DNA from 2 places in the Candidatus Merdisoma sp. JLR.KK011 genome. Region 1 is predicted to be linked to the other one. Evidence: riboswitches for the same ligand, from Rfam matches in the RefSeq annotation. Region 1 holds a riboswitch; the other holds the start of a gene.
What was found. Region 1 has a riboswitch for cobalamin ahead of cobM (precorrin-4 C(11)-methyltransferase). Riboswitches for the same ligand answer to the same signal wherever they lie in the genome.
Positions count from the first base shown of each region.

Region 2: another riboswitch for cobalamin. It lies ahead of VV089_RS20735 (sirohydrochlorin cobaltochelatase); the one in region 1 lies ahead of cobM (precorrin-4 C(11)-methyltransferase).

Region 1 covers NZ_JAYWSZ010000003.1:558,325-561,737, forward strand. Annotated here, with positions in the region: gene VV089_RS03585 (AAA family ATPase) at 1-105, shown strand, start outside; gene VV089_RS03590 (acyltransferase) at 336-1,298, shown strand; cobalamin riboswitch at 1,346-1,564, shown strand; gene cobM (precorrin-4 C(11)-methyltransferase) at 1,756-2,511, shown strand; gene hemA (glutamyl-tRNA reductase) at 2,512-3,413, shown strand, end outside.
Region 2 covers NZ_JAYWSZ010000004.1:1,421,972-1,425,384, forward strand. Annotated here, with positions in the region: gene VV089_RS20725 (ABC transporter ATP-binding protein) at 1-255, opposite strand, end outside; gene cobI (precorrin-2 C(20)-methyltransferase) at 197-895, opposite strand; cobalamin riboswitch at 1,043-1,232, shown strand; gene VV089_RS20735 (sirohydrochlorin cobaltochelatase) at 1,435-2,415, shown strand; gene VV089_RS20740 (hypothetical protein) at 2,451-3,413, shown strand, end outside.

The sequences.
Region 1 (3,413 bases):
GAAGAAAAGAAGTACGCTTCCGCCCTGGAAGCAAAAGGAATCGCCCCAGAGCGGATTCGCCGGTATGGCTTTGCTTTTGAAGGGAAAAAGGTTCTGATCGGGTGATTATATCTCAAAGATGGAGCATGAATTATCAGAAAAAAGTGTATCCAAAAGAAAAGGTGCATATGCCGGATGTGGAGCTCATTTTTTGGAGGAATCCATGAGAGTCTTTGGCCTGGAGGAAACAGAAGAAAACACGGAATAATTATTGAATGAACAGCTCGAAGTTGTTATACTAAAGACAACGAAGGGCTGTTTTCATTGTTAAGCAGCCATGAAAGGACGGTATACATATGGAAAGGAAGATAGACAAGAAGATGTTCCGGTCTGTTATTATATATGGAATCGGACAATATTATAAAACCATAAAACCAGAGCTGTTTGCTCAAATAAAGCCGGACTATCTGTGCGACAGAAAATGGGATACGGATGCACCGGAGAGCTTTGATGGAATACCGGTTATCAGCCGGGAGAACTTGTATAAGCTGGAAAACAGCCTTGTGATCATATCGGGGGGGGCACCATGGACCAATGAATCTATAAGAAGCGACATGGCGCATATTCCCGGAGCAACGGTTGTTCATGTTGATGAGATAATCGGAAGACAGGTAAATATCACAGGCAAGATGCTTAAGAAAATGGAGAATAAGGGATATTACGAGGATTTTTGGGGAAACAGGGTTGAGTTTGATTCGACAGTTCCGGATACGGTTTCCATTATTTTTCGTGGAAGAGATAACAGGATGGTAATCGGCAGTCATGTTACAGCCGGCAGTCTGACGGTTGGTTTTGGGAACGGCGGTGTGTGCGTGATCGGGGACAGGGCAGAGATTATGGAAGCATATATTGCAGTGTCCGGAGCAAAAGTGATGATAGGAAAGGACAGTCTGATTTCTACAATGGTGCAGATACGGAACCATGACGGGCATCATATGTTTGATTTGGAAACGAAGAAGAGAATCAATCATCCTGCAGATGTTATCATTGGCGATCATGTATGGATCGGCTATAGAGCCATTATTCTGGCAGGGGCAAGGATCGGAGCAGGCTCTGTTATAGGGGCTGGGGCAGTTACCTCTGGTCAGTTTGGCGGGAATCTGGTAATAGCCGGCTGCCCTGCAAGAGTGATTCGGACGGGGGTATGCTGGAGCAGGGACGATACGGATTATTTTAATCACGAATCCTTGGATGCATGTTTGTCACAGGAGGCAGAAATGAAAGCTTTCTTATTTGACGAATTCCCCCCCATATGTTAAACTATAAAACAGATGTTATTACAGAAAAATGAATAAAGTACAGCAGAAAGTGTGCGTCCGCAGATTGCGGTTCACGAAGGGAACCACAGCATCCGCAGACGCAGAAAAGGGAATTGGGTTAGAATCCCAAGCGATCCGGTCACTGTAATTAGGGAGCCGAGTCCGGGAGCAGATGCTTCAGAAAGCCATTGCGTGCAAAGCGTGAGAAGGCAGGGCGAAGGCGGAGAACTATAAGTCAGGAAACCTGCTTTCTGCCAGCGGGGCTGCTGCAATATAGACAGGCGGCCTCCAGGGATTGAATGGGCTTCCGGTAAAAGCTGTTCGAGGAAAGAAAGAGACAGACAGGGCCCGTTTATGCCGCGGGCTCTTTTTTATAGTGTGTGTGGGCTGCTGCAATATAAGACAGCAGTTTTGGAAGCGGCGGAGTTAAGAAAATACAAGAGAAAGAGGTAGAGCTATGGTATCGTTTATTGGAGCGGGGCCGGGGGATCCGGAGCTTCTGACTATTAAGGGAAAGCGGCTGATAGACAGTGCGGATATTATTATCTATGCAGGGTCTTTGGTGAACCCTAAGGTGCTGGCGGATGCAAAGAAGGATGCATGTATTTACAACAGCGCGGGCATGACCTTGGAGGAGGTTCTGGCTGTGATGCAGGAAGGGGAGGCAGCCGGGAAAAAGGTAGTCCGGGTGCATACCGGGGATCCGGCTGTTTACGGGGCCCACAGGGAGCAGATGGACGCTTTGGATAAAATGGGGATTTCTTATGAGGTGATTCCCGGCGTCAGCTCTTTTCTGGCCGCAGCCGCAGCCTTGAAAAAAGAGTACACCCTGCCCGGCGTCAGCCAGACTGTTATACTTACCCGGATGGAAGGGCGCACCCCCATGCCGGAGGGAGAGAAGCTTTTAGATCTGGCAAGACACCAGGCTACCATGGTTATTTTTTTAAGTGTAGGAATGCTGGAGGAGCTCTGCGCTGTGCTGCGGCAGGCGTACAGGGCGGACACCCCGGCAGCGGTAGTATACAAGGCCACCTGGGAGGATGAAAAGATCGTCCGGGGCACCCTTACGGATCTGGCGGAAAAGGTGAAGGAGGCCGGCATACGAAAGACGGCGCTGACGGTAGTGGGTGATTTTCTGGGGGATGATTATGAGCTGTCTAAGCTTTATGATAAAACCTTTACCCACGAATTCAGAAAAGGAGTGGAGCCATAGATGGGGATTCAGCTTTTAAGTATCAGCCATAAGACGGCTCCCCTTGCCATACGGGAATTATTCGCTTTTACACAGGAGCAGCAGACGGAGCTTCTCGGGGCTTTGCGCTCTGAAGCTAAAGCGGCGGAAAGCGTGGTGATCTCCACCTGCAACCGGACGGAGATTTATACTTATTATACGAGGGAGGAACAGCGGCAGAAGCTGTTTTCCAGGATCCAGAGGGTTGTCCTTGAGAAGGCAGGCGCCCTTAAGGTAGATCACATTACCGATTATCTGCGGTTTTACCAGGGGGAGAAGGCAGTGCGCCATCTCTTTTTGGTGGCGGCCGGACTGGATTCAATGGTGGTGGGAGAGGATCAGATTCTGGGCCAGGTGAAGAAGGCCCACGGCCAGGCCAGGGAGGCCGGCACCACAGGAAAATATCTGAATACCCTGTTCCGCTACGCCGTAACCTGCGCAAAACGCATCAAAACGGATACGGAGCTTTCCAAAACCTCTGTTTCCACAGCCACCCTTGCCGTCAAAGCTGCGGAGGAAGCCCTGGGAGGCCTTGGGGGAAAGAAGGTTATGGTGATTGGGGGAACCGGGGAGATCGGCGGGATTGTGCTGAAGAATCTCTGCAGTATGAAGGGACTGCACATCTACAGTACGATTCGAAATATCACCTTGAGCCACGATGCCCATTTGAAAAGTGAGAGCAGTCAGGTGATCGATTACAAGGATCGGTATTCCTATGTGGATGAGATGGACGTGGTTATAAGCGCCACCTCAAGTCCCCATTATACATTGACTTACCATAAGATCCGGGAGCGGATACATACAGAAAAGCCCAGGGTATTCGTAGATCTGGCGGTGCCGGTGGATATTGAGGAAGCCGTGACGGAGATTCCGAGAACCTTCCT
Region 2 (3,413 bases), on a different contig from region 1:
TTTCCGTGTCAGAAGCTCGCCGTCGATGCGGATTTCCCCAGAGGTTGGGAGAAGCAGCGTGGAAAGCATCCCGATGGTGGTAGTCTTTCCGGCTCCGTTGGGCCCCAGAAGGCCGAAAAATTCTCCTGTTTCAATCTGCAGGCTGATAGAGTCTACGGCAGTAAAATGTTCAAATTGCTTTGTTAAATTGTGAAGCTCAATCATGTCCGCCTCCGGGCTCTTTTGCAATGATGAGAGAGTAGTATCCGGCGTCATCGGGGATCTCCTCTGCGCTTCGATAGATATGTTCATTTTCCATGCCGCAGTTTTCTACCATCACCACTTTTCGGCCGCTGGATTTTAAGATTTCCTTTACCTGGTGCATTTTTTTTCCTGACTTCATCAGGACATAATTTCCCGGAAGGGACAGATCGCTGTTCAGCTTGTGAACGGCGGGCAGAATGTGAAGCTGCTCGTCCCATTCCGCCAGAGACGTGCAGGTCCGCGCCGCTGCGGCGCAGAAGGAGGTAATGCCGCTGACAAGCTCTGCCTCATAGCCCCGTGCCAGAATCCGCTTCTGGACATAGAGGTAGGTGGAGTAGATGGTGGGATCTCCCAGGGTAAGGAAGACCACGTTCTGCCCCTGCTTTAGATAGGCCTCGATGGCATCGGCAGCCTTTTCGTGGTTCAGATGCATTTCCTCCTTGTCGTGGGTCATGGGCATATCCACGGAGAGAAGGGTTTTTTCCGCCAGCTTTGGTACGGCTTTTACGGCTATCTGATAGGCAACCGTTTCCTTTGCCGCCGGGCCGGGGAGGGCGATGATTTCATTTTCTTTTATAAGGCGTACTGCCTTTAAGGTCATAAGCTCCGGATCTCCCGGGCCTACACCTGCCCCATATAATATTCCATTCATAACTGTATCCGTCTCCTGTTCCAGTTCTTATTCCGGTTTTATGCCGGTGCATGTGGTTTATTATAAGTGCCTTAAAAATATTTTTCAACTGCATTTCTCATATTATTGCATTTTTATGGGAGATGTGCTATATTACACTTGTAGCTTCGCAGGAAGCCAACTGTAGGTGTCGCACCGTTTCGAGCGGTGCGGTGAAAAGGGAAACAGGTGAGAAACCTGTGCGAACTCGTCACTGTAAATAGGGAGCGGGATGCCATAATGTCACTGAGAGATCGGGAAGGCGGCATCTTTGTGAGGATCTATAAGCCAGGAGACCTGCCTATAGAAAGTTTCGGGAGAATTCCGCTCCCGGGGCCACGAGTAACTGGTCGCAGATGGAAAACCATAACATCATTGCGTCCTCTTACAGATGCCTGCCCAGATGCGGAAGGCATTTTTGCTGTTGTTTAAAAAGATTGAACAGGAGCATTACCACGTCAAAATGCAGACGGCCTGCGGCGTCTGCAGAAAACAGATGCAAAACAAAAAGGAGGAACGGCATGAAAAGAAAAATGTCAACACTGCTGGCAGCCCTGCTGGCACTCACCCTTGCATTAAGTGCATGCGGAAGTAAGGAAGAAACGGCGCCGGCCGCTGAACAGGCACCGGCGGAAACAGAAGCAAACCCTGAGGAACCGTCAGAATCGGCGGAAGCGCCCCAGCCGGAGGAGAGCACGCCGAAGGAGGCAGACGCTGCAATTCTTGCGGTAAGCTTCGGAACCAGCTATAACGACAGCCGGGACATTACCATCGGCGCCGTGGAGGAAGCCATTGCCAAGGCATTTCCGGAGTATGAGGTGCGCCGGGCATTTACGGCCCAGATTATCATCGACAAGCTGGCCGAGCGGGACGGCCTGGAGATTGACAACGTGACCCAGGCGCTGGATCGCGCGGTGGCAGACGGAATCAAGACTCTGATTGTACAGCCTACCCATTTGATGAATGGTCTGGAGTATGCGGATCTGGTAAAAGAGCTTGAAGATTACAAGAGCGATTTTGACAAGGTGGTTCTTGGAGAACCTCTTCTGACCAGTGACAAAGATTTTGAGACAGTAATGAATGCTATTACAGCTGCTACAAAGGAGTATGCGCAGGACGAAGAGACAGCCGTTGTCTTTATGGGACATGGAACGGAAGCCGAATCAAATCAGGTTTACAGCACCCTGCAGGAGAAGCTTACGGGCGCAGGGTTTGAGAATTACTACATCGGCACCGTTGAGGCAGCGCCGACCTTAGAGGATGTTATGGCGCTTCTGAAGGAAAAGGGAACTTATAAAAAAGTAGTTTTGGAGCCGTTGATGGTTGTGTGCGGCGATCATGCCAACAATGATATGGCAGGCGACGAGGAGGATTCCTGGAAAACCCTTCTTACCCAGGAAGGCTATGAGGTAGAATGCGTGCTTAAGGGGCTGGGAGAGCTGCCGGAGATTCAGCAGATGTATGTGGAACATACGCAGGCGGCTATTGACAGCTTGAATTAGAACAAGAAAAATTATAAAAAGACGGGAACGGGAACATGAGACGGACTGTATATACATTAGCAGGAATCATAGGTGCGGGTATTTTCTGGATATCAGGGATGACCGGTCTGGCAAAGGAAGAAGAGGAACGTGAGATTTCATACGATCAAGTAGCCTCGGAGAGCGAGCGGGCCGGTTCCTCGGAGGTAGGCGTTGAGGGAATGATGCCTGTCTATGGAACGGATGTTGCGGACGGCGTCTATGAGGTGACGGTGGAATCCAGCTCCTCCATGTTTCCCATAGAAAAAGCAGTGCTTACAGTGGAGAGCGGCAGCATGACTGCCGTTCTCACTATGGGCGGCCAGGGATACTTAAAGGTGTATCCCGGTACTGGCGCAGAGGCGGCAAAGAGCGATCCTTCTGCATACATAGGCTTCCAGGTAAATGAGGAGGGAAAGCATACCTTCACTATACCGGTGGAAGCGCTGGATCATCCCATAGCCTGTGCTGCATTCAGTAAAAACCGGGAAAAGTGGTATGATCGTTTCCTTCTCTTCGAGGCGGAAAGCCTTCCTAAGGAGGCTGTCCTGGTGGAGCTTCCCGATTATGAAGCCTTAAAGCAGGCTGCGAAAGAAAAGCGGATTGCAGCGCTTAAGGAAGAAGCGGATCAGGAAGAGACGGGAGATGGAGATACAAAAAAAGCCCCGGAAGGGCAGCTGGAGACTCTCGCACAAGCGGCGCTGATCGAGATGGAGGACGGAGAGTATGCCATCGAGGTGGAAGTAAAGGGCGGGACAGGAAGGACAACGGTAAGCTCTCCGGCCGGACTGACAGTCCGGGACGGCCGGGCTTACGCCAGGATTGAGTGGAGCAGCTCCAGCTATGACTATATGCTGGTGGGCGGGAAAAAGTACCTGCCGCTCTACGAGGAAGGCTATTCCACCTTCGAAATACCCATCACAGTATTCAATGAGCCTATGGAGATCATCGCAGATACCACGGCTATGAGCACGCCCCAC